3 regions of the Megasphaera jansseni genome follow, and region 3 is predicted to be linked to each of the others. Evidence: riboswitches for the same ligand, from Rfam matches in the RefSeq annotation. Region 3 holds a riboswitch; each other region holds the start of a gene.
The links. A riboswitch is a leader RNA that binds a small molecule or an ion and turns the genes downstream of it on or off. The one in region 3 is predicted to bind ZMP and ZTP.

Region 1 (10,034 bases), on a different contig from region 3:
CGGCCAATGGCATGGCGATGACAGCCAAATTGGACGGGGCAGACTGGCGGGTCTATGTCATTGCTGGCGACGGTGAAATCGAAGAGGGTCAGATCTGGGAAGCGGCCATGTCGGCAGCCCAGTACAAGCTGGATAACCTGACCTTGTTCATCGACCACAACGGATTGCAGATCGACGGATCCAATGAAGATGTCATGGACGTCATGCCCATTGCCGACAAGTTCCGGGCCTTCCGCTGGCATGTCCTGGAAATCGACGGACACGATTACGACGCCATCCGCACTGCATTGCAGCAGGCCCGGGCCGTGAAAGGGAAGCCGACGGCCATCATCGCCCAGACCATCAAGGGCAAAGGCGTATCGTTCATGGAAAATGCCGTGTCCTGGCATGGCAAGGCGCCGACGAAAGAAGAATGTGAACGGGCGTTACGTGAATTAGGGGGCGAAGACTGATGGCTATGGCAACACGCGATGCCTACGGGCATCTCTTAGAAACGGAATTGTATAAAAATCCGAAGATTGTCGTCCTCGATGCGGATTTAGGCTCGTCGACGCGGTCGATGGCTTTTCAGAAAGTGGCACCAGAACGCTATTTCGACATGGGCATTTCTGAACAGGATATGATGGGTACAGCGGCTGGCTTTGCGGCCTGCGGCAAGATTCCCCTGGCCAGTACCTTTGCTGTCTTTGGCACGGGCCGGGCTTTTGAACAGATTCGAAACTCCATCTGCCTGCCGCGGCTCAACGTCAAAATCTGTGCCACCCATGCCGGTCTCAGCGTCGGTGAAGACGGAGCGACGCACCAGTCCGTCGAAGACATGGCCATCATGCGCAGCCTGCCGAATATGACCGTCGTCTGTCCGGCCGATGGCGCCGAAACGGAAGCCGTCATCCGGGCTGCCGTCGCCCATGATGGTCCGGTTTACGTGCGCATGGGCCGGGCCAAGGTCGGCGATGTCTACCAGGGCAGCTGTCCTTTCCAGTGGGGGAAGGGGACGGTCCTGCGCGACGGCTGTGATGCCGCCGTCATCGCCACGGGGCTCATGGTCCAGGAAGCACTGAAAGCAGCCGACATCCTGGCCGACCGGGGCCGTCAGGTCATGGTCATCGACATGGCCGCCATCAAGCCTCTCGACGAAGAACTGGTCGTCGCTGCGGCCAAGAAGACGGGCTTCGTCGTTACAGCCGAAGAACACAGCGTCATCGGCGGCCTGGGCGGCGCCGTTGCGGAAACCTTGTCGCGCCGCTGTCCGACCCGCCAGGCTTACGTCGGCATCGGCGACTGTTTTGGTGAATCCGGCAAGGCCGCAGACCTCCTGAAAAAATATGGCCTGACGGCAGAAGCCATTGTCGACGCTTGCCTTTTGGCCTGATTTTCAGTATGATAAGAAGCGGCGGACGCTGTGCGCCAAATTGAAGAAAGGAAACACCCATACATGATAACTACAGAAGCGATGATGAAATTACAGAATGGCAGTGATGTCCGCGGCGTTGCCGTTGCCGGCGTCCCCGGTGAAGACGTCACCTTAGTCCCGGAAGCGGTCAACCGCATTGCCGCTGGATTTGCCAAGTTTTTAGCCAAGAAGCTGCATAAACAGACGAGTGACCTGCGCATTGCCGTCGGCCACGATTCCCGCGTGTCAGCGGGCATGATGAAAGACGCTGTCTTCGGCGGGCTCCTCGGCCAGGGCGTCCACGTCACGGACTGCGGCCTGGCTTCGACACCGGCCATGTTCATGTCCATTATTTTTGAAGATACCCACATGGATGGCTCCATCATGATTACGGCCAGCCATCTGCCGTATAACCGCAATGGCCTGAAATTCTTTACCGTCGACGGCGGCCTGGAAAAGAGCGAAGTCAAAGAAGTATTGACCCTGGCTTCGGGCCTGTCGGCCATGGCCGTATCGTCGGCAGCGATTGCCTCGCTGGACCTGATTGACCTTTACGCCCTGCACCTGCGCCGCAAAATCTGCGCCGGTCTCTGCTCCGGCATGTACGACCGTCCTCTGGAAGGGATGCATATCGTCGTCGATGCCGGCAACGGCAGCGGCGGTTTCTTTGCCACCAAAGTCCTGGCTGAACTCGGCGCCGATACGACGGGCAGTCAGTTCCTGGAACCGGATGGCATGTTCCCGAACCACATCCCCAATCCGGAAAATGCCGACGCCATGGCCTCTATCCGCAAGGCCGTCCTCGATAACCAAGCCGACCTGGGCCTCATCTTCGACACGGACGTAGACCGCATGAGCGCTGTCCTGCCCGATGGGGAAGAAATCAACCGCAACGCCCTCATCGCCATGATGGCTGCTATCCTGGCTCCGGATTATCCGGGCAGTACCATCGTCACTGATTCGGTCACATCCGATGAACTGACGACGTTCCTCCAGGATGAACTCCACCTGGTCCATCACCGTTATATGCGGGGCTATAAAAATGTCATCGATGAATGTATCCGCCTCAACCAGGCTGGTACGGTCTCGCCGCTGGCCATCGAAACATCCGGGCACGGCGCCTTGAGTGAAAACTACTACCTCGACGATGGGGCATATCTGGCCGTCAAACTGCTCATCGCTGCGACGAAAGCCAAGAAGGAAGGCAAACAGCTCGGCGACCTCATTGCCAAACTGGGCCATCCCGCTGAAGGCGTCGAATTCCGCCTGAAGATTACCGGCACGGATGATGTCCAGGCTTATGGTGCCGACGTGCTCAAGCAGTTCGAAGAACGGGCGGCTCAAGCGGGCATCACTATCGCCAAACCGTCTTATGAAGGCGTGCGTCTCGTATTCCCCAACGGCTGGGCCCTGCTGCGCATGTCTCTTCACGACCCCAACATGCCGCTGAACATCGAAAGCAAAGAAAAAGGCGGCTGCCAGCAGATTGCCGTCCAGGTGAAAGGCCTGCTCACCGGTTTTGAACACCTCGATACTTGCGTGATCCAGTAAGACATCCTACAAAAAGAACCCTTGACCGAAGGGTTCTTTTTTTGTATAATGAAGCCATAATCATGTGACTGACGGAAGTGGAGTTACCACGGGGAGCATGATTTCTTGAAGCCGACCGTCTGGGCAACCTTCCAGCGGAGCGGCCTTTTTTTATGCAAAGAACAGGAGTGACAACTACTATGGCAAAGGTATTGAGCGATATCGAAATTGCACAGCAGACGAAATTAGAACCGATTACGGCCATTGCGAAACAAGTCGGCCTCACCGATGATGACTTGGAACTCTACGGAAAATATAAAGCGAAGATTTCTTTTGACGCCATCAAGCGCCTCGCGAAGAATGAAGACGGGAAACTGGTCCTGGTCACGGCTATCACGCCGACACCGGCTGGTGAAGGCAAGACCTTGACGACTATCGGCCTGGCCCAGGCCCTGAACTACATGGGCCATAAGGCCGTCGTCGCCTTGCGCGAACCGTCCCTGGGTCCGGTCTTCGGCATCAAAGGCGGTGCTGCTGGCGGCGGCTATTCCCAGGTCCTTCCCATGGAAGATATCAACCTGCACTTCACCGGTGATATGCACGCCATTACGGCAGCCAACAACCTGCTGGCCGCAGCTATCGACAACCACGTCCATCAGGGCAATGCCCTGCGCATCGACGTACGCCGCATCATCTGGAAGCGCGTCATGGACATGAACGACCGGGCCCTGCGCAATATCGTCGTCGGCATGGGCGGTAAAGTCTGCGGTTTCCCGCGGGAAGACCACTTCATGATTACCGTCGCTTCGGAAATCATGGCCGCTCTCTGCCTGGCCAGCGACCTCATGGACCTCAAGAAACGCATGGGCGACATCACCGTGGCCTATGACTTGGACGGCAATCTGGTCACGGCTCGCCAGCTCGGCGTCGAAGGCGCCATGGCCATCCTCATGAAAGATGCCATCAAGCCGAACCTGGTCCAGACCCTCGAACACACACCGGCCCTGGTCCATGGCGGTCCTTTCGCCAACATCGCCCACGGCTGCAACTCCGTCGTCGCTACCAAACTGGCCATGAAGATGGGGGACATCGCCGTTACGGAAGCCGGTTTCGGTGCCGACCTGGGTGCTGAAAAGTTCATGGACATCAAATGCCGTTTTGCCGGCATCAAGCCGGATGCTGTCGTCATCGTTGCGACTGTCCGTGCCCTGAAGATGCATGGCGGCGTCGACAAGAAGAACTTGCAGGAAGAAAATGTCGAAGCCTTGAAGAAGGGCTTTGCCAACTTGGCTAAACACATCGAAAATATGCGTCTCTTCGACGTACCCGTCGTCGTAGGCATCAATAAATTCATCAGCGATACGGATGAAGAAATCGCCACACTGCGCAAACTCTGCGAAGATTACGGCGTCGAAGTCGCCCTCAACAACTGCTGGGCCGAAGGCGGCAAAGGCGGCGTCGAAATGGGCGAAAAGGTCCTGAAACTGCTGCAGCAGCCGAAGACCCCGTACAAACCCCTCTATGACGTCAACGCCTCGATTCCTGAAAAAATGGAAACCATCGTCAAGAAAGTCTACGGCGGCGACGGCGTCATCTTTGAAAGCAATGCCCAGAAACAGATTAAAGAACTGGAAGCCTTTGGCCTCGACAAAATGCCGATTTGCGTGGCCAAGACGCAGTACTCCCTGTCGGATAACCCGGCGCTCCTGGGAGCCCCGAAAGGCTTCAAGGTCACGGTCAAGGACGTCCGCGTCTGCACCGGTGCCGGCTTCATCGTCTGCCAGACGAGCAATATCATGACTATGCCGGGTCTGCCGAAAGTGCCGGCTGCCAACCGCATGGATATCGACGAAAACGGCGTCATTACGGGATTGTTCTAAGATGGATTTTACACAATTCCAATCCATGCCCCTCGACGGGCTCCTGGAAGTCACGGCTTCTAAGGAACCCGTTCCCGGCGGCGGCGGCATCGCCGCTATGACCGCTGCTTCGGCAGCAGCGCTTGTAGAAATGGTCGCCAACCTGACCATCGGCAAGAAGGGCTATGATGAAATCGAGAAACTTATGGTGTCCATCCGCGACAAGGCTCACGGTCTGCGCCAGCGCTACCTCGACGGTATCGCTGAAGACGCAGCGGCTTTCGATGGCGTCATCCGCGCCGTCCGCCTGCCCAAGGATATGCCGGACCGGACGGCTAAGGTCCAGCAGGCCTTCAAGGATGCGGCCCTATCGCCTTTTGAACTGGGCAAGGACATTTTCGTCCTCCTCCAGCTGGCGGAACAAGTCGTCCGCTATGGCAACGCCTGGGTCATCACTGACGGCGTCATTGCTACCATGAACGCCAGAGCAGCTATGCGCTCGGCCTTCTACAGCGTCCGCATCAACCTGAAATCCATCAAGGATGAAGCCTTCGTGACGAACACGATTAATGAAATCCGGGAAATCGAAGAAAAAGCGGCGATCGTCGAACAAAACGTAGAATATGAATACCGGAAGCGGTGAAAAAAGCTTGTCGCATGTGCGACAAGCTTTTTTTGTGGCTAGTAGCTAGTGGCTAGTGGTTAGCAGATGGCTTTAAATTTAAAGATTTTCTCTGCAAACTACAAACTCTGTGCTACAAACTATAAAGTAAACGGGGCATCACATGATGGCAGAAACCTTCGTGCGACAGCCTCTTTTTTTGCAGTCAGCGGCCAACCCCTAACCCCTAACCCCTAGCCCCTAGCCACGAGCCACATCTTGTTATCTTTCTCGGGATACCGTATAATAGAAATATTAACGAAAGGAGAATTTTATGTTTGATTTTAATATACTTTCTATTATTGCCGGGATTCCCGGCCTGCTCATCGCCCTGGTCATTCATGAATATGCCCACGCCCAAATGGCAGACTGGATGGGTGATGATACACCGCGCCTGATGGGGCGGCTGACGTTGAATCCGGTAGCCCATATCGACCCGGTAGGTTTGATTATGCTGCTGGTCGCCCAGTTCGGCTGGGCCAAGCCGGTCACGATACAAGTCGGCAATTTCCGGAATTGGCGGAAAGGGGAGATATGCGTGGCCCTGGCCGGGCCGGTGTCCAATCTGATCACGGCCTTCATCACCCTGGTCATCGAAGTCGTCTTTGTCAAGCTCCATCTCTTTACGACGACGGCCCTGCCCATGGTCTTGCATCTCATCGTCTTGTACAATGTCAACTTTGCCATCTTCAACATGATTCCCCTGCCGCCGCTGGATGGCTCACGGGTCCTCATGTGCTTTTTGCCGACGTCGTGGAATTATAAGTTGGCCAGTCTCGAACGCTACAGCTTCCTCATTCTCATCGCCCTGATGATGACGCCTTTTTTCACGTATATCCTTATTCCCTTGCAGCGGCTGGTCTTCGCCTTGTTCAGCTTGATTTTGACACCGTTCCTATAAAGGAGGAATTCTTATGACCTGTAAAAAAATAATGGCAGCGGCTTTGTTGTGGGCAGCTTTGACGGTTCCGGCCGGTGCTTTTGACTACAACCAGTCTGTCGATGAAATCGCGGAAAGCCCGCTTACGGCGTATCAGACAGTCTATCTCGGCATGCCGCGGGCCGATTTCGATGCTAATTTCTCTATCCTGCCTGACTGGACCTTCTATGGAAGCACCGTATCCTTCACGGAACGGGCAGAACGGACGTCTGTCGTCAAGAACGTATCCGTCACGGAAGGCATCGAAATCTTTTCTGCCGATACGTCGGCCAAGGGAAAGGTCCTGGCTTTCGACAATTACTTCAAGACGACTGATAAGGCGACGGCCAAGAGCATTTATTCCCGCCTGGTAGCGACGATTTATTCCAATATGGAAAATTTCCCAGTCAAACAGAGCGATAAAGAAGTCGAATGGACCCAGGATGACGTGTCGATTACCGTCGCCTTTGACGGCCAGAAAGATGCGAAAGGGCAATATATCGTCTATATCCGGCGCTACAACAACAAAATATTGAAGTAACCCTTTTATTGACAACCATATTGACAACGAACATAAGACCGTATATAATGTGAGTGTAACGAATTTTACCTTTTGACTTTTAGCTTCTTGATAGGAGTTGATTTTATGAATCGCGTCAAAACCGTATTTCTCATGACGGCCCTGGCGGGCATCCTCATGGCCATCGGCGGCCTCATCGGCGGCCGCAGCGGCGTCATGGTCATGTTCCTCATCGCTACGGCGATGAACTTCTTTTCCTACTGGTTCAGTGATACCATGGTCCTGAAAGCCTATCGGGCACAGGAAGTTGGCGAAGACCACTATCTGTACCGCATCGTCGCCGACCTGGCCCAGCGGGCGGATCTGCCCATGCCCCGGGTCTACATCATCCCGACGGAAGTGCCGAATGCCTTTGCTACCGGCCGCAGTCCGTCTCATGCAGCCGTTGCTGCGACGGCAGGGATCCTGGACCTTCTCGACGAAGATGAAATCCGCGGTGTCCTGGCCCACGAAATGAGTCATGTCCTGCACCGGGATATCCTCATCAGCACCATCGTGGCCTGCTTTGCCAGCGCCATCGGTATGATTGCCAACATCGCCCAGTGGGCTGCCATCTTCGGCGGCGGCCGCGATGACGACGGCGACGGCAATCCCATAGCCCTCTTGGTTACGGCTATCGTAGCTCCGCTGGCTGCGTCTGTCATCCAGCTCGGCATTTCCCGGACACGGGAATATATGGCCGATGAAGAAGGGGGACGTATGATCGACGATCCCATCGCCCTGGCCAGAGCCTTGGCGAAAATCGATAACTACGCTCATCACTATGCGCTGCCCGGTGCGACCAAGGCGACGGCTCACATGTGCATCATCAATCCCTTCGCCGGTGCCGGCAGTGCCATCGCGAACCTCTTCAGTACCCATCCGCCGACAGAAAAACGCATCGAACGCCTGGAAGAACTGGATAAAGAATTACATGGTTAATGATTTACTGTAGGGGCTGTCGCACGAAGGTTTCTGTCATCATGTGATGCCCCGTTTACTTTATAGTTTGTAGCACAGAGTTTGTAGTTTTCAGAGAAAAGCTTTAAATTTAAACCCATCCGCTAACAACTAACAACTAGCCACTAACAACTTGAAAGGAGCTGTCGCGATGCGACAGCTCCTTTTTCTATTGCATTTTCCGTCAGACAAGATATAATAAAACCATTGCAATAGAATGTAATCGTGAGGAGGAAGGCTGGTTGGCAGAATATATCATGCTGCAGGGGACGAGTTCCCATGTCGGCAAGAGCATCATTACGACGGCTTTATGCCGCATTTTCTTACAAGATGGGAAACGGGTCGTACCTTTCAAGGCACAGAATATGGCCTTGAATTCCTATGTCACTGCTGATGGCCGGGAAATGGGACGGGCCCAGGTCGCCCAGGCCGAAGCTGCCGGTCTGCTGCCTATGGTGGCCATGAATCCCGTCTTGTTGAAGCCTACAGGCAATGCCTGCTCGCAGGTCATTATCGATGGCCGGCCTGTAGGTAATATGTCGGCCCGGGAGTATCATAAAGGCTATGCGCTCCAGGCCTTCGACGCCGTCAAACGGGCCCTGGGAGAACTGGATAAGGCTTACGATACGCTGGTCATCGAAGGGGCGGGCAGTCCGGCAGAAATCAACCTGAAAGACCACGATATCGTCAACATGCGCGTTGCCAAATACCTCGGCGCGCCGGTACTCTTAGTAGCTGATATCGACCGCGGCGGTTCGCTGGCTGCCTTAGTCGGTACGCTGGAACTGCTCGACCCGGACGAACGGGACCTGGTCAAAGGCCTGGTCATCAATAAATTCCGCGGCGACGTATCGCTGTTCACGCCGGCCATCGACTTTTTAGAAAAAAAGACAGGCAAACCCGTCCTGGGCGTCGTGCCCTATGTCGATGACTTGGGCATCGATGAAGAAGATTCCGTATCCCTCGATGACAGGGAACAGCGCCCGGATGGCGATAAGGTATCCATTGCCGTCGTCCAGGTACCTAAGATTTCTAACTTTACCGATTTCGACAGCCTGGCCCGGGAAGACGACGTCGCCTTGTACTATGCCCGCCATCCCCGCGACCTGGCCGGGGCCGATGCCGTCATCCTGCCGGGCAGCAAGAATACGACAGAAGATCTGTGTTTTCTCCTGGAACAGGGATGGGGCCGGGCTTTACAGTCTTTCATCGGCCAAGGAAAGGCTGTCATCGGTATTTGTGGCGGCTATCAGATGATGGGTGATGCCATCTGTGACCCGGAAAAGACGGAATCTGATTTGGGCCGTGTCGAAGGGCTGCATCTCCTGGGCGTGACGACGACGTTCGTTTCCCGGAAACTGACCTCTCAAATTAGTGCCGATTGCCGGAACCTGCCTTTCTTAGGCCATCTTTTGTCTGTCCCCAATCTGACCGGCTATGAGATCCACATGGGCCGGACCGAACGGGATGGCAGCGATACGTATCCTTTCGTCGTCACCAGCCGTTCCGGAGAGCCCTGTGAGAGCCTGGCCGGTGCTGCCAGGAAGGATGGTCTGGCCTGGGGAACTTATATCCACGGCATTTTTGATAATGACGGATTCCGCCGCCAGTTCCTCAACGCCCTGCGGATCCGCAAGGGTTGGCAGCCACTGCCGGTGACGCTGCACTATCGGCAGGAAAAAGAAGAGAAATACGACCGCCTGGCCCGGATTGTCCGGGAGTCTCTGGACATGAAACGCCTGCGGCAGATTATGGAAGAAGGAATACAATGATTACTGTACTCACCGCTTTTATCGTAGATTTCATCATCGGCGATCCCCATACGAAACTGCATCCCGTCGCCCTTATCGGACGCTGGATCAGCTTGCTCGAGCGGCTGTTTTATAATGAGAAATCGACGAAATGGGAACATTTTATCTTAGGCGGGCTGACGGTCGTCATTACCTTGTTGTTTGTCTACAACGTCACCCTGGTCCTGGTCCTGGCCTTGGAATTCTTGCCTAATGAACATTGGAGTTATATCATCCAGGGCATCCTTTTATCCTTCATGATCTGTCCCCGCAGCCTGGCCAAGGCCGGTCGGGAAGTCTATCGCTACCTCGTCCACCATCATCTGCGCATTGCCCAGCTGAAGGTCGGCAAGATTGTCGGCC
Region 2 (10,034 bases), on a different contig from region 3:
ATCGAGCATCATCTGATGGACTTCAAAGACAGCGGCTTGTTCTTCCCCAACTTTGTCTACAGCCTTGACATACAAGTCCTTGAGCTGGCCGATAGCTTCTTCGCGGGCTTTCTGGAACCGCGCGATTTCAGCATCGACGTCTTCGATTGGCCGTACGGCCGTAGAAATCGTATTGCGATGGAACAGTGCCAGCGGTCCGATGCTGATACCGGAGAAGACACTTTTACCTTTTAACGTCAGCATGTACTTTCCCCCTCAAAGATCTTAGAAGTTTTCTTTCAAGAAGGCTTCTACAGTGCTAGCTGCCTGTTCTTCGTCTGCGCCTTCTACCTGTACTTTAATCGTTTCGCCCTGTTTTACGCCGAGAGCCATGACGGTGAAGATTTTCTTCAAATCGCCTTTGCGGGCTCCTTTGAATACGCTGATATTGGATTCAAATTTTTTAGCTTCTTTGACCAAAAGGCCTGCCGGACGAGCGTGGATACCCTGGGGATCAGTAACAACAAATTCGAATTCTTTCATGACAAATTCCTCCTTTTAGGAAATAGAAAAAATGAGATAAAGCTACATAATATAGTGTATACGATTTATAGCAAGAACGCAATCAGTCTTGCGGACGTTTTTTGCGGAAAATGCCGAGCAGGATAGCTGCGACGATGACGCCGGCCACTAAGGCGACGATGTACATAGGCCAGTTGGTGATGACACCGAAGACGAAGATGCCGCCGTGAGGAGCCGGAAGTGCGCAGTTGAAGAGCATCGACAAGGCACCGGCAACAGCTGCCCCGATAGCGCAGGGCGGGATGACGTGGACCGGGTCTGATGCGGCGAAGGGGATGGCCCCTTCGGTGATGAAGGACAAGCCCATGATGAAGTTGGTAATCGTCGACTGCCGTTCTTTCGGCGTGAATTTGCCTTTAAAGAGGAGCATAGCCAGGGCGATGGCCAAGGGCGGAACCATGCCGCCGACCATGACCGAAGCCATGATGCCCGAGCTGACAGCCTGACCGCTGGCACTCATGAGCGAGGCCGTACCGAAGACGTAAGCGGCTTTGTTGATCGGGCCGCCGAAGTCGATGGACATCATGCCGCCGAGGATGAAACCGAGGACGATACGGCTCGATGTCGTCATGCTGTTGAGGACGTCGAAGAGCCACGTATTGAAAATAGAAGTCGGCGGGTTGATGATATAGGTCATGATGACGCCGATGAGAACCAAGCCTAAGACCGGATAGAAGAGGATGGATTTCGTGCCGTCCAGGGCTTCCGGAAGGTGGGACAATACTTTTTTCAGGAAAATGATGAGGTAGCCTGCGATGAAACCGGCAAAGAGGGCCCCGAAGAAACCAGAGCCGCCTGTCGTTGCCAGGAAACCGCCGACGATACCGGGCATGAGAGCCGGCCGTTCACCGATACTCATGGCGATATAGCCTGCCAGGATAGGCATCATCATGCTGAAGGACAGGCCGCCGACATTTTTCAGGAAGGCAGCCAGCGGCGTGCCGCTGCCGAAGTTGGCCGTACCGGCGTTATCCATATCGCAGAGGAAGGCCAGGGCGATGAGGATCCCGCCGCCGATGACGAAGGGCAGCATATGGGATACGCCGTTCATCAAGTGTTTGTAGATCTGACGGCCGACGCTTTCTTTTTCAGCACTTTCGACATCGACCGCTTCCGACGACGATTCATTGCCCTGATAAATCGGAGCTTTGCCGTCGAGGACGGTCTGGATGAGTTCTTCTGGGATCTTGATGCCGTTGGCAACTTTCGTAAAGATGACCGGCTTGCCGGCAAAACGCTGGACCGGCACGTCTTTATCGCAGGCGACGATGACGCCAACAGCGCGGTCGATATCGGCCTGGGTCAGATGATTCTTGACACCGCCGGAGCCATTGGTTTCGATTTTGATGTCGACGCCCATGGCAGCGGCTTTATTTTCCAGCGCTTCGGCGGCCATGTAGGTGTGGGCAATGCCCGTCGGGCAGGCGGTGACGCCGATGACGTACGGGCGGTCCGACGGAGCAGCCGTTTCCGTTTCAGCCGGTGCTTCTTCGGCTGCGGCTTCAGCAGCAGCTTCCGCTTCTTCAGCTGCGACCTGTTCGGCTTCGGCCTTGTCGATGATGGACAGGTATTCTTCCGGCGTCTGGGCTTTCATCAGGTTGTCGCGGAAGTCGTCGTCCATGAGCATACGGCTCAGACGGCTCAATACTTCCAGGTGGACGTTGGCACCGCCAGCCGGAGCGGCGATGAGGAAGAATAAGTGAGCCGGTTCGTCGTCGAGGCTTTCGTAGTCGACGCCGTCGCGGACGATCATCGAAGCCAGACCCGGTTCATTGACGGCTTCCGTCTTGGCATGGGGAATGGCGATGCCTTCGCCGATACCCGTACTGCCTTCCTGTTCACGAGCGAGGACGCGCTGTTTGTACAGCTCTTTATCATTCAGATTGCCGCCGGCAGCCATGAGGTCGACCAGGTGGTCGATGGCAGCGGCCTTGTCGGCTACAGACGCATTGAGGTCGATGCTCTGTTTCTTGAGTAAATCTACAATACGCATTATGTCTCTCCTTCTCTTCTCAACTCTATATAAAAATGCGCGTTTCTTTACAAGGCAGCGTATACTTCCTTGATATCGTCTTCCGTAGCCAGCCATTCATGGAATGCCGAAGCGCTGCCGGCGCTGATACCCATTTTCAAGGCTTCCTGGAGGTCGCCTTTAGACGCTTCAAAACCAGCCAGGAACCCAGCGACCATGCTGTCGCCGGCACCGACGGAGTTGACCAGCGTGCCCTTCGGGGACTGGCGGCGGTATACCTGGCCGTCTTCACCGAGGAGCAGGGCGCCGTCGCCGCCGAGGGATACGAGGACGTTGCGGGCCCCCATGGCCTGGAGCTGTTTGGCGCAGACGATGATTTCTTCATCCGTATGGAGGTCGACGCTGAACAATTCGCCTAATTCAAAGTTATTCGGTTTGATGAGGAACGGTTTATATTTGATGACATTCTTCAACAGGTCGCCGGTAGCATCGACGACGACGCGGATGTCGCGGTCCTGGAGGCGTCTGAGGATCTGTTCGTAAATATCATCGGGGATATCGTTGGGGATACTGCCAGCCAGGACCAGGGTGTCACCGGCTTTGAGGGTATCGATCTGAGCCAGCAGGGCTTGCAGCTTTTCTTCGGGGATATGCGGTCCCATGCCGTTGACAGCCGTTTCATCATCGGCGCTGACTTTGAGGTTGATACGCGAGCAGCCTTCATCGAGGACGATGAAATCCGTATCGCCGCCGTTGGCTTTGGCCAGACGTTCAATTTCCCGGCCCGTAAAACCGGCGATGAAGCCGAGCATCTTAGAAGGGATATGAAGGTTTCCCAGGACCAGGGACACGTTGATGCCTTTGCCGCCGGGATAGATCATTTCCTGTTCCGCCCGGTTGATGTCACCGGCCGTAAAGGTCTTCATGTGGACGACATAGTCTAACGATGGATTGAACGTAACTGTATAAATCACAGGATATGCACCTCCGTAATCTGCTGATACGGCCGATAATCGATGTGTTCTTCATCTTTGGCCGTAATCAGGGTAACCATTGATAAGTCTGCAAATGTAATGTGCGAAGATAAACCGAATTTGCTGGAATCGGCCAGGACGAAGCGGTCCAGGCACTGGCCTACGGCAGCGCGCTTACAGACAGCTTCTTCGTCATCCGGCGTCGTACAGCCGGAATGGGGAGCGATCCCATTGGCTCCAAAAAATCCCTTGGTGAAATGATAGCGGCCAATCATATCCCGCATATCACTGCCGACAATGGCTTCCGTATCGCCTTTGACCCGTCCGGGCAGGATGTAGACGCGGCTGCCGCTGCGCCCCAGTTTCTGGGCCAGCGGAATGCTGTTGGTCACGAAAGTCGCTTCGGAACCGGCCAGGAAATCGGCCATCTGTTCCGTCGTCGAACCGGCGTCGAGATAGACGAAATCATCTTTCTTGATCAGGCTGGCCGCATACTGGGCAATGCGGCGCTTCTCGCTCATATGAATGGAATACTTGTCCTGTAAATTTTCCATATCCGCTTCATATGAAGAATCGTCGCGCAGCGTCGTAGCACCGCCATGGACGCGGCGCAGGCGGCCTTCCCGGTCCAGCGTAAGTAAATCCCGGCGGACCGTCGATTCGGAAATGTTCAGAAAACTCACTAAGTCCTGAACCGAAACGGCCCCACTCGTATTGACAAGACGCATGATTTTTTCATGTCTTTCCTCTGTCAACATCGTATCACTTCCCTTTATCCTCCTTTGGCCACATTATACCGTTATGTTCAATCATTTTCAATCAATTTCAATCATTATAATTAAAAAGCAATCATTTTCATTCATCTATGCATCCAACTCATTAAGTGATTTTATTCACATATGTAAAGGGGGTGTCGCAAGCGCGACACCCCCTTTAAGTGGTTAGTGGCTAGCCGTTAGTGGTTAGCAGATGGCTTTAAATTTAAAATTCTCTATGCAAACTATAAACTCCGTACTACAAACCACAAAAAAAGGACGGCACATGATGGCAGAAACCTTCGTGAGACAGCCCCGCAGGCCGCCCAAGGCTCCCTTTATAGGGGAGCTGGCCGCCGAAGGCGGTCTGAGAGGTTAAAGAGCGTCCCCTACGACGAACGACCTACGACCTACGATGAACGATCATCCCCGTGCTTCTGCGACGCAGGCGATGCCGTGGCGGGTGCGGTATTTGAGGAAGAGCATCAGGGCCAGGGCGACAGTGAAGGCGCCGACGAAGAAGTACAGGGTAACGGCATAACTATTGGTATTTTCTTTGATGAGCGACAGGACCAGGGGACCGGCGACGCCGGCAGCGCCCCAGGCCGTGAGGATGCGGCCATGGATGGCACTGAGGTATTTCGTGCCGAAGAGGTCGCTGAGATAGGCCGGCATGCACGAGAAGCCGCCGCCATAGCAGGAAATGATGAGCAGGACCAGGACCTGGAAACTAAAGGCGCTGGTAACGCGGGCCAGCTGCCAGAAGGCCAGGATTTCGATGGCAAAAAAGAGGACATACGTAGCCGAACGGCCGATGTAATCGGATATGGTCGCCCAGGCAATGCGGCCGGCGCCGTTCATGAGGCCGATGATACCGACCATGGAAGCTGCCGCCATCGGCGACATGCCGACGACATCCTGGGCCATCGGCGAAGCAACGGACAACAGGGCGATGCCGCAGGTGATGTTGGTGAAGAAGAGCCACCAGATGGCGTAGAACTGCCAGGTCTTCATGGCCCGGCGGACGGTGAACTGCGGCTGGGCGTCGGCGTATTCGACAGAAGATGCTTTTTCCGCCTTGACCGGGACGTCTCCGGCTGCAGGCGGAGCCAGGTAGAGCGACGATGCCGTCATGACGACCATATAGACACAGCCGAGGATGATGAAGTTAGCCACCAAGCCAAAGTGCTGGACCAGCAGCTGCATGGCCGGACCGGCAATGAGACTGGCAAAGCCAAAGCCCATAATAGCCAGGCCCGTCGCAAAGCCCCGGTTTTCCGGGAACCATTTGACCAGTGTCGACACCGGTGTGATATAACCCGTCCCCAGGCCGACGCCGCCGATGACGCCGTAGAAAGAGTAGAGCATGGGCAGGCTGTGGGCATAGAGAGCCGCAGCCGTACCGAACATGGCAGTGACGAAGCAGGTCATGGATAAGAGGCCGGACTTGCGGGGACCGATTTTCTGGACAAAACTGCCCAAAAATCCTGCCGACAAGCCGAGGAAGAGGATGGCCAGGGAAAAGGTCCACGTCGTTTCCTTGAGGGTGAATCCCATGGATTCCATGATGGGCTTGGTGAGGACGCTCCAGGCGTAGACACTGCCGATACAGAGGTGGAGCCCCATAGCAGATAGGGCGATGAGCCAGCGATTTCGTTTCATTAGACAACACTCCTTGTGAGGAGCCAGGCTGGCGAAAAAAAATACCGGCCGCCTGACTCAAGAATATGTAGCATACTCTTGCCCAGACGGTCGGCATGAAAAGCTCCGTACAGTTCACGTGGTTATTCCACTTGATTCCGTCAGTCCTGTACGAATCTGCTGATGCACTTAATTATACGGACAGGGCCGGCGATTGTCAATATCCATTTTTAGGCAGCCAGCGAAAAGGGAACGTAAGTCTTGCTGGAGACAGCCGGCTTACTGGCCTCAGCCGTATTGGCTTTGGCAGCGGCTTTCGCTGTGGTTTTGGCAGTCGTCGTCTTTACGGCTGTAGCCGTTTTGGCAGAGGCTTTGGCCGTTGCCGTAGAAGCGGCAGCCGTAGCTGCATCCTGCTTCTGCTTTGCTGCCAGTTCGGCTGCCTGGGCCTGTTTTTCCTTGATATCCGACAAGGTCTGGCCTGCCGGTGCCTGGCGCAGAATATAGACGTTTTCTGCCGGTTCTACCGGTTTCAGGACGGAAAAACCATAGCTCATCAATTTCTGGGCATCGCCGAAGCGGTCATCCGAATTCATGATGGAGGCGATGACCGTCCGGCCATCCTGAGTAGCCGAAGCGACCAGGCAGGGGCCGCCGGCATTGGTCGTGCCGGTCTTGATGCCATTGGCACCGGGAAAGCCGCTGGTCAGGAAGTAGTTCGTCGTCGTGCAGTGCTTGGACCCGCCGTTGATATAGGGCATGTCGTATTCACTGTGGCTGACCATATCGCGGAATTCCGGCATTTTCATGCCATAGGCCGCGATGACGGCCATATCGCGGGCCGTCGAATAGTGATTGCTGTCCGGCAGGCCATGGGGATTGGCAAAGTGGGTATTCGTGCAGCCCAGGGCGGCGGCTTTTTCATTCATCTTGGCAACAAAATCAGCCTGGGTCGGCGTAACCGTTTCTGCCACGGCAATGGCCGCATCACAGCCGGATACGGTCATCATACCCGTCAGGGCATGGCGCAGGGTGATCTGATCGCCAGGATCGATTCCCAGGACAGACGCGTCGCTTTCGATGTTGTAGACGTCGCTGGTAATGTTGAGGGGCTGGTCCATTTTGCCCTGGGCCTTGCCTAATTCGACGCCGAGGAGACCGGTCATGATTTTCGTCGTACTGCCCGGATAAGCCCGGTCATCGGCATTTTTGGCATAGAGCGTGTCCCCCGTATCGGCATCCATGACATAGGCGGCATGAGCGCTGATTTCAGGCGGCTGTGGCGTATCGGCAAAGACGGCAGCCGACACGGTCAGACAGGCGGCTGCAGCCAGACATAAGATTTTTTTCAAAGACATGGCGTACACTTCTTTCTCTTATAAGGGATTTTTCGCAGCCATCTTAGGCTTGCGGGGATATTTCTTCGGGCTGTCCTTCACTTTCTCGATGTAGAGGACGGCGCGGACGTCATCGAGCCCTGGCAGGCGGACAGGCCGGACTTCGGCGACTTTGCCGCCCAGGATCTGCAGGGCCTTTTCGCCTTCAGCCAGTTCTTCTTCATACTGGGCCCCTTTGAGGGAAATGAAATAACCCCCGATCTTCACATAAGGCAGAGCCCATTCGGCCAGGATATTCAGGCGGGCGACGGCCCGGCTGGTGACGATGTCGAAAGCGCTGCGGTATTCCGGCTTATGAGCCATCTCTTCCGCCCTTCCATGGAGGAACGACGCCGTCAGACCTAACTCGCGGACCGTATTTTCCAGGAAAGTCAGGCGCTTTTGCAGGGAATCGAAGAAAGTCACTTTCAGGTCTGGCCGGTAGATGAGCAAAGGCAGGCCGGGAAAACCGGCACCCGTCCCCAGATCGAGGACAGAAGCTCCGTCTTTGAAATAAGCCGGGTCGTAACAGGACAGGCTGTCGGCCATGTGCTTGATGGCAACGCCTTTCGGGTCGGTAATCGCCGTCAGGTTCATGACCTTGTTCGTTTCTACCAGCCTTTCATTAAAAGTGCAGAACTGGCCAAGCTGGTTGTCCGACACGCTGAGGTCCATGGCCTTCAGGGCCTGTTCTAATTCACTGCGAAACATGATTTTTTTCCTCCCGGCTGTGCTGTTCCAGTACGATGAGCAGGGCCGTGATATCGGCCGGTGAAACGCCGGAAATACGGCTGGCCTGGCCTAAGGACAAGGGCCGGATTTCATCGAGTTTCTGCCGGGCTTCGGCCGACAGGGTGTCGATATCGGCATAGACGATATCAGCGGGCATCTTCTTCTGTTCCAGGCGGTTCATCTTTTCGACCTGTTCCATCTGACGGCTGATATAGCCTTCGTATTTGATCATGATTTCGATTTCTTCTTCTACATCAGCGGCCAGTTCCGGCAGGTCGAAGACCGTCCGCAAGGCCTCGTAGTCGACATCGTTGCGGCGCAGGAGGTCGTAGGCCGTGATGGCCGTATGGATGGGCGCTGTGCCCAGGCGTTCCAGTTTTTCCAGATTGGCCTTGGACGGCGTGACGGAAATGGCCTGGAGGGCGGCGATGCCCTGTTCGATGGCCTTTTTCTTGGCCGTGAAGCGGTCATACCGTTCCTGCGTGACCAGGCCCAGGTCATAGCCCTTCTGGGTCAGGCGCAGGTCGGCATTGTCCTGACGCAGGATGAGCCGGTATTCGCTGCGGCTGGTCATGATACGGTACGGTTCATTCGTGCCCTTGGTGACCAGGTCATCGATGAGGACGCCGATATAGGCTTCAGAACGGGTCAGGATGAACGGCTCCTTCCCCTGGATCTTCAAGGCCGCGTTGATGCCGGCCATGAGACCCTGGGCGGCCGCTTCTTCGTAACCGCTGGTCCCGTTGGCCTGGCCGGCTGAAAAGAGACCGGAAATCTTCTTCGTTTCCAGCCACGGCGTGAGCTGCGTCGGATCCAGGCAGTCGTATTCGATGGCATAGCCTGGCCGCATGATCTTGACATCTTCCAGCCCCGGGATGGTGCGCAGGAAGGCATACTGGACGTCAGCCGGCATACTGGTACTCATGCCCTGGACGTACATTTCTTCCGTCGATTCGCCTTCCGGTTCGATGAAGAGCTGGTGCCGCTTCTTATCGGCAAAGCGGACGATTTTCGATTCGATGGACGGGCAGTAGCGCGGCCCGATGCCGGTGATGATGCCGTTACACATCGGCGCCCGGTCGAGATTGTCGCGGATGATCTTATGCGTTTCTTCATTGGTAAAGGTCAACCAGCAGCATTCTTTATTGCGGTCTTTCCGTTCCGACAGGAAGGAAAAGGCATGGCCGTCTTTGTCGCCTTCCTGTTTGGCCATTTCATCGGTCCGCAGAGTGCGGCGGTCGACGCGGGCCGGCGTACCGGTCTTGAAGCGCATGAGTTTGAGGCCGGCCTTGATGAGCGACCCGGACAAGTCTTCCGCCGACCGCTGGCCGATAGGTCCGCCTGAATACGTGCAGGTACCGATGATGATTTTCCCTTTAAGATAAGTCCCCGTCGCCAGGATGACGCACTTGGCTTTATAGACTTCGTCCAGCTCCGTCTTGACGCCGGTGACGGCGCCGTCTTCGACGAGGAGGTCCGTGATCATGAGCTGCTTGACGTCGAGGTGGTCCTGGTTTTCCAGGGTCTTGGTCATGGCCATCTGGTACATCTTCTTGTCGGACTGGGCCCGGAGGGAATAGACAGCCGGCCCTTTGCCGGTATTGAGCATGCGCATCTGGAGGCATGTCTTATCCGTATTGATGCCCATTTCGCCGCCGAGGGCGTCGATTTCCCGGACGAGATGGCTCTTCCCCGGTCCGCCGACAGCGGGATTGCAGGGCATGAGGGCAATATTATCTAAGTTCAGCGTCGCCATCAGGGTCTTGGCGCCCAGGCGGGCACTGGCCAGGGCTGCTTCACAGCCGGCATGGCCGGCACCGATGACGATGACATCGTATGTATCGACTACAAACATGGTTCCACCTCTTTATTTACCTAAACAGAATCGGCTGAAAATTTCTTCGACCATATCGTCGTGGACGGTATCGCCGGTAATCGAGCCCAAAAGCTCCCAGGCTTCGCGCAGGTCAACGACGGCACAGTCGACGGGCATGCCGGCTTCGATGGAATCGAGGGCCCGCTGCAG
Region 3 (10,034 bases):
CAAGAAGGCTTCATCAGCCAGGCCGTCGCGGTCGAGGACGTGCATCATGCCCAGGGCCAGGGCGCCGTCCGTACCGGGGCGGACGGCGATGAAGTGGTCGGCCAGGTCGGCCGTCTTATGGCGATACGTATCGATGCACCAGACGACAGCCCCTTTGGCCCGGGCCGCTTCGACATCGTGGCGGAAGTGGATATTCGTAGCCAGCATGTGGATGCTCCAGAGGAAGATGCAGTCGCTGTCCTGCGCTTCCTGCGGCGCCGTCGGCATGGTACTTCCCATGACAGCCTTGAAGCCCCGCCCCTTGGCCAGAGCGCAGATGGTCCGGTCCAGTTCAGAAGCGCCCAGACGGTAAAAGAACCCGTGCAGGGCGTCGTGCTGGATGATGCCCATGGTACCGGCATAGGAATAAGGCAGGATAGCTTCGGCACCGGTGTCAGCGATGATGGCTTTCCATTCCTTGGCGATGTCAGACAACGCCTGTTCCCAGGAAATGGGCGTAAACTGGCCGCTCCCCTTGGGGCCGGTCCGCTTCAGCGGCGTCGTCAGGCGGCGCGGCGAATGGACAGTCCGTTCATAATGGGCCATCTTCGGGCACAGCGTCCCGCGTGTAAAAGGATGGGAGGCGTCGCCGGCGACGGATACGACGCGGCCGTCCTCAACAGACACGACGAGCCCGCAGGCATCGGGACAGTCATAAGGGCAGACAGATGTGTAGGTTTTCATGGTATCACCTCTTGTTTCGTGGAAAAAAGGAGCTGTCGCATCGCGACAGCTCCTTTTAAGCAGTTAGCAGTTAGGGGTTAGCAGTTAGCAGTTAGCAGATGGCATAACCCTTCGTGCGACAGCGCCTTTTCTTGTAGGGGCGCCACGTGGGGCGCCCGCTCTGGGATATGTACGATTTCCTTTTTCTTCCCAAGGGAAGCGCTTAGTGATGGAACAGGCGCAGGCTGGTCATGGCCATGGCGATGTTGTATTTATCGCACGTTTCGATGACGTTGTCGTCGCGGATGGAGCCGCCGGCCTGGGCGATGTAGTCGACGCCGCTGCGATGGGCCCGTTCGATGTTGTCGCCAAAGGGGAAGAAGGCATCACTGCCCAGGGCTACGCCGTGGAGCTGGGTAATCCAGGCTTTCTTTTCTTCCCGTGTGAGCGGTTCCGGTTTTTCTGTGAACAAGTCCTGCCAGATGCCGTCAGCCAGGACGTCTTCATCGTCATCGGAGATATAGACATCGATGGCGTTGTCGCGGTTCGGGCGGCGGACATCGTCGCGGAAGGGCAGGTTCAGGACCTTCGGATTCTGGCGGAGCCACCAGATATCGGCCTTGTTGCCGGCCAGGCGCGTGCAGTGGACGCGGGACTGCTGGCCTGCGCCGACGCCGATGGTCATGCCGTCTTTGACGTAGCAGACCGAGTTGGACTGGGTATATTTCAAGGTAATGAGGGCAATCATCAGATCGCGCTGGGCCGCTGCCGGGATATTTTTGTTCTTCGTCGGGATATTCTTGAAGAGGTCCGTCGTGATTTTGGCTTCGTTGCGTTCCTGTTCAAAGGTGACGCCATAGACTTCTTTCGATTCGACGAGGCGCGGCTTGTAGTCCGGGTTGATCTGGAGGACGCAGTAGTTCCCCTTCTTCTTGGTCTTTAAAATAGCCAGGGCTTCGTCACTGTAGCCCGGAGCGATGACGCCGTCCGAGACTTCCCGTTTGAGGAGCGTTGCCGTTTCGACATCGCAGACGTCAGACAGGGCGACGAAATCGCCGTACGAGCTCATGCGGTCGGCACCGCGGGCACAGGCATAGGCCGAAGCCAGGGGCGATAATTTCAGGTCATCGACCCAGTATATCTTTTTCAGGGTATCACTCATGTCCGTAGCGACGGCGGCCCCAGCCGGGCTGACGTGCTTGAAGGAAGCCGCTGCCGGAAGGCCTGTGGCTTCTTTCAATTCTTTGACCAGCTGATAGCTGTTGAAGGCGTCGAGCAAATTAATATAACCGGGGCGGCCGTTGAGGACCGTAAAGGGCAGGTCGCTGCCATCTTTCATATAAACCCGGGCCGACGACTGGTTGGGATTGCAGCCGTATTTTAATTGCAGTTCTTTCATGGTGATTCCTCCTGAATAGTTAAGCAAAAATAAAAAAATACCGACACTTCTGGAACGTTTCGCCCAGACGGTCGGCTCGTATGAATCATGCTCCCCGTGGTAACTCCACTTCCGTCAGTCACATGTTTCAGATTTATTATACCGTCCGCAGACGGGAGATGTCAAGAAAAAGGGCCGCCCTTCGGACGGTCCCTTTTTCTGTAGGGGCGCCACGTGGGGCGCCCCTACAGGATGATGTGATTTCCATTTCCCATTCGGTTTACTGGGAGAAACATCCAAATTCCGAACGGGGCGCCCACGTGCGCCCCCTACAGTGCCACGAGCCACTATCCTGCCTGTTGTTCAAAGATGTCCTGGGCCAGGCCCATGGGTTCATCGCGGAAGAGGCGTTCGTCCATGGTCTTCAGGTCTTCGGCGATATGCGGTACGAATTCCATCTGATTGAGGATGTCCTTCTGCAGATCTACGCCCGGTGCGATTTCCGTGAGGACTAAGCCCTTATCGGTGAGGACAAAGACGCAGCGTTCGGTGATGAACATGACCTGCTGATTGTGTTTGTGGGCATATTCAGCACTGAAGGTGATCTGGCCGACCTTATCGATGAACTTCTGGACAGCGCCTTCATGAGTGATGACCAGTTTGCCATCCCGGATTTCTTCGCGCAGGCCTTTGGCCGTGAAAGTGCCGCAGAAGACGACTTTATGCGTGTTCTGGGTGATGTTGATGAAACCGCCGCAGCCGGCGATGCGGTCTTTGAACTTGCTGACGTTGACGTCGCCTTTGGTGTTACATTCTGCCATGCCCAGGAAAGCCATATCCAGGCCGCCGCCGTCGTAAAAGTCGAACTGGTACGGATGGTCGACGATGGCATCGGCGTTAGCCGAACCGCCAAAGTCGGCGCCACTGGCCGGTACACCGCCGATCGGCCCGGCTTCGACGGTCAGGGTCAGCTGGTCGCCGATACCTTCTTCATTGGCTACGCTGGAGACGCCTTCCGGGATCCCGATACCCAGGTTGACGACGGCATTGGGCACGAGTTCCATCGCAGCCCGGCGGGCGATGACCTTGCGGGCATTGAGTTCCATCGGCGGAATCTGGGACAGAGGCATACGCATTTCACCGGTATAGGCCGGGTTCTGGACCTGGCGGACCTTGGACAAGACGATATAGTCGACGTCGATGCCCGGCAGGACGACGTGTTTCGGCGGAATCGTCCGGTTTTCAGCCAGTGTTTCGACCTGGACGATGACCATGCCGCCGCTGGCTTTGGCTGCCAGGGCCATGGGCAGGAGTTCCATACGGACTTCTTCGTTATCCGTCGATACGTTGCCGTTCAAGTCGGCGCAGGTCCCGTGGACGATAGCGACATCAATCGGGAACGGTTTGTACCACAGGTATTCTTCGCCATCCAGTTCCTTGACTTCGACCAGGTCTTCCTTCGTGATGCTGTTCAGTTTCCCGCCTTCGATACGGGGATCGACGAAAGTATTGAGACCGACGCGGGTGAAGAGCCCCGGTTTGCGGCCGGCGATGCTGCGGAACCACTGAGCCATCGTACCCTGCGGCAGGTTGTAGCCTTCGACCTTGTTGTCCATGACCAGTTTCCCCAGTTTGGGAGCCAGGTTGTAATGACCGGCAATGACCCGTTTCAGCATGCCTTCATGGGCGAAATGGCTGGCACCTTTGCTCACACCGTCACCGATGCCGGCCGTATGGACCAGTGTCAGCTGCTGCGGATATCCTGTCTTGGTAAAGCGGTCTTCCAGGGCCTGCAATACTTCTTCCGGCAATGCACACTGTGCAAAACCACAAACGGCGATAGTCGAACGATCTTTAATAAGCGATGCTGCATTTTCTGCTGTAATCAGTTTTGCCATGATGACTCCCTCCTTATAGATTTCCTTGCTTGACTTTGATGAGCTCTTTTTCTTCTCATCTTCTGGCTTTAGTATAACCCCTTTTGTCCTTGAAAAATACGCACAAAGCCGTGACAGAAAATGAAAAAGTTGCCTGGAGATGACAAACGTGACAAGGTCTTTCCTTGAAGGTGTCCCATCCAGGCTATATAATGAATATAAGGAATATATACGTATTCAATTTTACAATCGAAGGAGTCTTACTTATGAATCCTTATGCAGAAGTCCTCAAGCAGCTGCTGCAATATACGGAAACAAAATATACGACCTTATCCCAGGCCATCGACTATGACATGTCCTATATCAGCAAATGGGTCAACGGCGCCCGTCTGCCGGCTTCGCGCCATGCCGACCGCATCCACGAGGACATGGCCCGCTTCTTTGCTGGCATCGCCCAGAAACAGCACCAGGAAGCCGACCTGAAGCGCATCTTCTCCTTTGCCGACGATGGCCAGGACCTGGCTTTCCACCTCTACGACCTGCTAAGCCGGGCCTACCGCCAGGCCCAGGCCAAGACGGGGAAAAGCGAAAGCCGCGATCAGGCCATCCATTTCTACGCCGGCCGCGCCGACTGCCACACGGCCCTGCGCCAGCTGCTCCACCAATACCTGGAAGGCCTCCAGTCCCAGGGGATGCTGGTCATGACCGGCCAGTTCCACGTCCTCGACCAGAACGGCATCTGGCAGCTCCTGGAAGAATGTCACAACGACCGCTGGTCCTGCGATGTCCACTTAGGCCTGAAAATGGATGTCTTCGCCGACCATATGCCCCAGGCCGCCAGCAGCCTCTATCAATGCCTGGACCACTTGTTGACCTATAACTTCACGATGCATGAAATCGACCATGAATCGTACCGCAACATCATCGTCCTCAAAGACGCTTTTGCCTACCTCTATTACGTCGACGGCGACGACTACATCGACATGTGCCTGACCATTACCGACCCGGTCCAGGTCCGGGAGATCTACAAGAAGTGCTGCGCCTACATGATGGTCCAGCCCGTCCTCATGGAGCCCCGCCAGTCCCTGGGCATGGAAAAATTCGGCTACCGCGACATTTTCTTTACGTCCAACAACTACCTCTTCTTCCTGACCAACGGCCTGGAATTCCTCCTCCCCGACGAGGTCTATACGTCATTGTGCCAGCTCATCGACGAAGGGAAATATCCCAATGCCACCAAGGAATGGGTCCGGCGCATCCAGTACATCTGGTACCGTATCATCGAGCAGGGGCGCATGAAGATCATCATGCCCAAGAATTCCATCATCCGCTATCTGGAAACGGGCTGTTTCTACCTGACCGACATGAACTATCAGATGACGCCAGACGAAAGAAAGGCCCAGCTCAACCTCATCGTCGAAAAGATGAAGCAGAACTCGGCCATTACTTACGGGATCCTCCTCCCGGCATCGGGAGAAAGCAGTTATACGAATTTTTCCAATCTCGCCTTTTACGGCAATTATACATCGGCCTTCTTCAAGAAGAATACTCATCATATCCTCCCCCAGACCAAGCCCATCTACCTGCTCAACAATTCCCAGCTCATTTCCTGCATGCACGAGTTCTTCGACGGATTGAGCCGGTCGCCCCATTACAAAGGGTTTTCGGCCGAAAATGTCGAAGCCCTGCGGGGCCTCATCACGCCGCTCATGACGGTCCTGACCGAAGAGAACGGCGACGCCTAGTTGTCCGGCTTTTCCGGCTGGGAAATGCTGCGGACGGTGATCTTGAGGATTTCCACGGACATGCCCGTCGTGTATTCCACTTCCTGCTGGATATCCCGGCGGATGTGGCTCATGAGCTTCTTGATGTGCTGGCCGTAGGCAATGGTCAGGGACAGGATGATGGCCAGGCCATTGCGCGTCGAGTTGTAATTGATGGCCACCCGCAGGCGGTTGACCTTGGTGACGCCCGGACTCTTTTTCAGGGCATGGCGCACCAGCGCTTCCAGGACATCGTTGGAAAAGGTCAATTTCCCATAATAGCTGAAGACGGGCCGGACGACGGACCGTTCAAAGGGCGATATCTTCTTGCCGTTGCGACCGTAAAAGAAGGACCGGATCGGGTCCAGGAGGTAGCCCTGGAAATGGGGCTTCAGTTCCATCGTCGGCACGGGGATGATGTGCTTGCCCTCTTTGATGCGGATGGCCCGGGCCTTGGCGATTTCCGACGGGCACGACACGTCTTCGATGCGGATGAACTGCGATGCTTCCGGCAGCTGCAGGGACTCGCAGATGCGGTGGATCATGTGCTTCGACGTGCCCAGGATGAGCAATTTATCGGGATGGATCTTTTCCAGCGCCGCCCGCATGGCCGCTGCATCTTCAGGCTTGTTGAAAATAGCCCGTCGCACGGCTTTCAAGCGGTTCGTCTCTTCCTTAGCCGACCGGCCGGCGACGATGCGGTTGTGGTCGATGAGCAGGCCATCGTCGATGATGGCCTGGATATCGTGGTCATAGGCGACGACCAGGGCGTGGTGGCTCTTGCCGGTGCCGCTGGCGCCAATAAAGCCAAAAACTTCCATGCGTCTCACCTGCTTTTCCTAAGCCTTTTCCTCAACATGATCCAATAGGGCCTTTACCGCCTTGGCATCGACCGTAAAGACGCCGACCTTTTCCGGGAAACGGCCTGTCGTGCCATGGAAATCCGAGCCGCCGCTGACGTACCAGTGACGCTGCCGGGCCAGTTCCAGGAATTCGTCATAGCGGCCGCGGTTCTTGGGATGATAGACTTCGACGCCGTCAAAGTCATGAGCCAGTACCTGGCCCAGCGTCCGCTTGAGCAGGCCCGGATGAGCCAGTATGGCCGTACCACCGGCCTGGCGGATGAGGGCTGCGCAGTCGTCGATGCTGCGGCGGTGATAGGGGACGTAAGCCGGACCGCCGCGATAGAGCAGTTTATCGAAGACGGTCTTGACGTCCGGGAAATAACCTTTGGCCACGAGCAGACGGGCAATATGAGGCCGGCCGACGGTCCCGCCCTGGCGCAGCGTCGCTTCGATGCCGCTGCGGTCGATATCATAGCCTAAGCTGCGGCAGCGGTCGACGATTTCCAGGGCCCTGTTGAAACGCCGTTCCTTAAACTGCGCGCAGTAGTCCTGCAATCCCTGGTTCTGGGTATCGATGCCGTATCCCAGGATATGGACGTCTTCGCCATCACATTCCGAGCTGATTTCAATGGCCGGGATGACGCGGATGCCAGGAGCGAAGCGATGGCTGCCGTTATAGGCCGCTACCGTATCGTGGTCGGAAATGGCCATGACGCTGAGCCCGGCAGCGACGGCCATCTGGGTCAGCTGTTCCGGTGTATATACACCATCAGAACAATTCGTATGCATGTGTAAGTCAACGATCATTGGACGCCACGCCTCCCTGCAATAAATGAAGAATGGACTTGATGCCGACGCCGGTCGCCCCGATGAGGCCCGTTTCGTCGGCTTTTTCATTGAATGCCGGGCCGGCGATGTCCAAGTGGATCCACGGCGTGCCATCGTGGACGAACTGCTTGAGGAAGAGGCCTGCCGTGATGGCACCCGCTTCGGGGCCGCCGACATTCTTCAAATCGGCGACGTCGCTTTCCAACAGCTTTTCATATTCTTCATCAGCCGGCAGCTGCCATATCTTTTCGTGGACTTCCGTCGCGGCGCTGAAGAAGCGGTTCATCCATTCCTGGTCGTTGCCGATCATGCCGGTCCGCACCGTCCCCAGGGCCGTCACGCAGGCACCGGTCAAGGTCGCCAGATCGATGAGGCGCGTCGCCCCCTTTTCCTGGGCATAGGTCAGGGCATCGGCCAGGATGAGCCGCCCTTCGGCATCCGTATTCTTGACTTCGACGGTCTTGCCGTTATACATGGTCAGGATGTCGTCGACGTGATAGGCCATGCCGGACGGGATGTTTTCGACCAGCGGGATGACGGCCAGGACGTTGACAGGGTATTTGAGAAGCATCAGGGCCCGCATGACGCCGACGGCCGCCGCTGCCCCGGCCATGTCGTCCTTCATGAATTCCAGGTTGGCATGGCTCTTGAGGGACAGGCCGCCGCTGTCATAGGTGACGCCCTTGCCGACGATGCCCAGGACTTCGCGGCTGTTGGGATCGCCCTGATAGGCAATGGACAGGAGCTGGGGCGGATTCATGCTGCCCTTGCCGACGGCGACGATGCCGCCCATATGGCGCTTTTCCAGGGTCCATTTATTGAGGTTCTCGATGAGGATGTTGTCGCTTTTGAGCATGCCCCCGACGATATCGGCGAATTTGCGCGGCGTCAAATCATTGGACGGCATATTGACCAGGTCCCGCGCCGCGTAGATGCCTTCATAGATGGACGTATACATATAACACATGGAGTTGAATTCCTTAGGCCGCAGGCTGTGGGTCAGGATGTTGATATTCTGAATCGTCCGGCTCTTGGCTTTGCGTTTATAGTGGTTGAATTCATAATTACGGTACAACAGGCCGTCGATGAGGGACCCCAGATCCATATCCAGGGTATCGGCCAAGACCGCCAGTTCACTGACGCCTTCTGCCATGGCCGCTGCCATGAGGCGCCGGGCCATGCGGAAATCTTCATACGTCGAGTAGCGGATGGGCTTCCCTTCCAGGCCGATTAGGAAATACGTCTTGGCCCGGCCATCAGACAGGCAGTGGAAGACATGAAGGGACGTATGCTGCAAGATCTCCGGATGCTGCCCGGCATAGGCCCGGATGAGCTGGACATCCCCTTCCGGCAGCTGGCACAGCGTCGACCCCCGTTCATTCAGGCCGACAGCGACGGTGTCCATGCCGCCATTGCCATTATAAGTAATCATACACATCGCTCACTTTCCATCTATAGACAAACAAGTAGTTTTTGTAACATATCACTTCTTTCATTATACATTCGCCATGTCGCCAAAATCAAGAATCGAGGGGAATTCAAGATTCTGTAAATTTTCTTAAAAAAACACTTGCATTTCTCATAGCTTTAGTGTATTATATTACATGTGCTCAGGAAACAGCGAGTACAAAGAACAACAAAACATGGACCATTAGCTCAGCTGGAAGAGCACCTGACTCTTAATCAGGGTGTCCAGGGTTCGAGCCCCTGATGGTCCACCATAACAAAGCTGATAGCCATCGCATTTATGCGGTGGCTATTTTCGTATGACCCCAAAAGATATGGTGTCTTTGACCCCATTTTGACCCCGCCACATATCACTCCATTATTTAATCATTATATAAATAAAAAATAGCCCCTGGGCTCGGCAATCTGCATACAATCGCAGTGCGTACTACCAGGGGCTGCTACATTATTATAGTTTTATATAGGTTATGCGTTTGTGGATGTGGTGCTCTTGCTCAGTACAAACTTAACTGCCCAAATCGTGCCGTTGATCAGGAGCGGCAAAACAAATTTGTCACGGATAGCATTCCAGCCAGTTTCGGACGCGGCCTGCGCCTGTACCTGTGTCACAAACTTATCCGCTACGGATTCAAGCGCGGTCATCCCTTCATTACTCAAACTTTCAATGATCTGCTGTTTCGCGGATTCTACTACATCGCTCGTATCAAGAGCTGCCAACATACCATCACGTACTTCAGTCCATTTACTCATAGTTTTCCCTCCAATTTGGCCGGACATGCCTATGTCCGGCTCTGTCCGGCCAGTCCGAAAATATAAAAATAAAAAGTGTATACTAGAAAGTTAATCATCCCCTTTCGTCGCACGAAAGATAAATGATCACCTCCTGGATTACTGTAAGCTGCATTCGTAATCGGTGACGCCGCGGGCGATAGCTCGTGCGAAGTCATCCCATTGGTTGACGAGCAAGTCGGCGTCATCGTCATTGTCGATAAAAGCAGTTTCTACGAGTACGGCCGGCATATCGGTATGTTTTAAGACGATAAGCCCAGGCATTTCTTTTACGCCGCGGTCTACTGTACCCAGGGCATCAATAATTTGACTTTGGATGCACTGAGCCAGGTTTCCACCGTCACTCATGCAACTGTAACATTCGACTTCTGTGCCGCGTGCCTGC

Region 1: it holds a riboswitch for ZMP and ZTP, as region 3 does, so the genes downstream of both, ACE418_RS02225 (formate--tetrahydrofolate ligase) here and ACE418_RS00980 (phosphoribosylaminoimidazolecarboxamide formyltransferase) in region 3, are expected to answer to the same signal.
Region 2: it holds a riboswitch for ZMP and ZTP, as region 3 does, so the genes downstream of both, ACE418_RS11355 (L-lactate MFS transporter) here and ACE418_RS00980 (phosphoribosylaminoimidazolecarboxamide formyltransferase) in region 3, are expected to answer to the same signal.

The regions. Positions count from the first base shown of each region.
Region 1 covers NZ_JBHYRR010000003.1:111,839-121,872, reverse strand. Annotated here, with positions in the region: gene ACE418_RS02240 (transketolase) at 1-452, shown strand, start outside; gene ACE418_RS02235 (transketolase family protein) at 452-1,372, shown strand; gene ACE418_RS02230 (phosphohexomutase domain-containing protein) at 1,436-2,944, shown strand; ZMP/ZTP riboswitch at 2,999-3,076, shown strand; gene ACE418_RS02225 (formate--tetrahydrofolate ligase) at 3,124-4,803, shown strand; gene ACE418_RS02220 (cyclodeaminase/cyclohydrolase family protein) at 4,805-5,425, shown strand; gene ACE418_RS02215 (site-2 protease family protein) at 5,718-6,344, shown strand; gene ACE418_RS02210 (hypothetical protein) at 6,358-6,903, shown strand; gene htpX (zinc metalloprotease HtpX) at 7,009-7,863, shown strand; gene ACE418_RS02200 (cobyric acid synthase) at 8,124-9,653, shown strand; gene cbiB (adenosylcobinamide-phosphate synthase CbiB) at 9,650-10,034, shown strand, end outside.
Region 2 covers NZ_JBHYRR010000033.1:1,469-11,502, forward strand. Annotated here, with positions in the region: gene ptsP (phosphoenolpyruvate--protein phosphotransferase) at 1-243, opposite strand, end outside; gene ACE418_RS11335 (HPr family phosphocarrier protein) at 265-522, opposite strand; gene ACE418_RS11340 (PTS fructose transporter subunit IIABC) at 605-2,554, opposite strand; gene pfkB (1-phosphofructokinase) at 2,602-3,507, opposite strand; gene ACE418_RS11350 (DeoR/GlpR family DNA-binding transcription regulator) at 3,504-4,235, opposite strand; gene ACE418_RS11355 (L-lactate MFS transporter) at 4,686-5,924, opposite strand; ZMP/ZTP riboswitch at 5,998-6,082, opposite strand; gene ACE418_RS11360 (D-alanyl-D-alanine carboxypeptidase family protein) at 6,134-7,258, opposite strand; gene rsmG (16S rRNA (guanine(527)-N(7))-methyltransferase RsmG) at 7,277-7,987, opposite strand; gene mnmG (tRNA uridine-5-carboxymethylaminomethyl(34) synthesis enzyme MnmG) at 7,974-9,863, opposite strand; gene mnmE (tRNA uridine-5-carboxymethylaminomethyl(34) synthesis GTPase MnmE) at 9,876-10,034, opposite strand, start outside.
Region 3 covers NZ_JBHYRR010000002.1:41,803-51,836, forward strand. Annotated here, with positions in the region: gene ACE418_RS00975 (molybdopterin-containing oxidoreductase family protein) at 1-723, opposite strand, end outside; gene ACE418_RS00980 (phosphoribosylaminoimidazolecarboxamide formyltransferase) at 926-2,101, opposite strand; ZMP/ZTP riboswitch at 2,156-2,233, opposite strand; gene ACE418_RS00985 (acyl CoA:acetate/3-ketoacid CoA transferase) at 2,428-3,978, opposite strand; gene ACE418_RS00990 (hypothetical protein) at 4,224-5,702, shown strand; gene ACE418_RS00995 (Asp23/Gls24 family envelope stress response protein) at 5,699-6,541, opposite strand; gene ACE418_RS01000 (PHP domain-containing protein) at 6,560-7,372, opposite strand; gene ACE418_RS01005 (leucyl aminopeptidase) at 7,362-8,825, opposite strand; tRNA gene ACE418_RS01010 (tRNA-Lys) at 9,039-9,114, shown strand; gene ACE418_RS01015 (hypothetical protein) at 9,326-9,610, opposite strand; gene ACE418_RS01020 (N-acetylmuramoyl-L-alanine amidase family protein) at 9,749-10,034, opposite strand, start outside.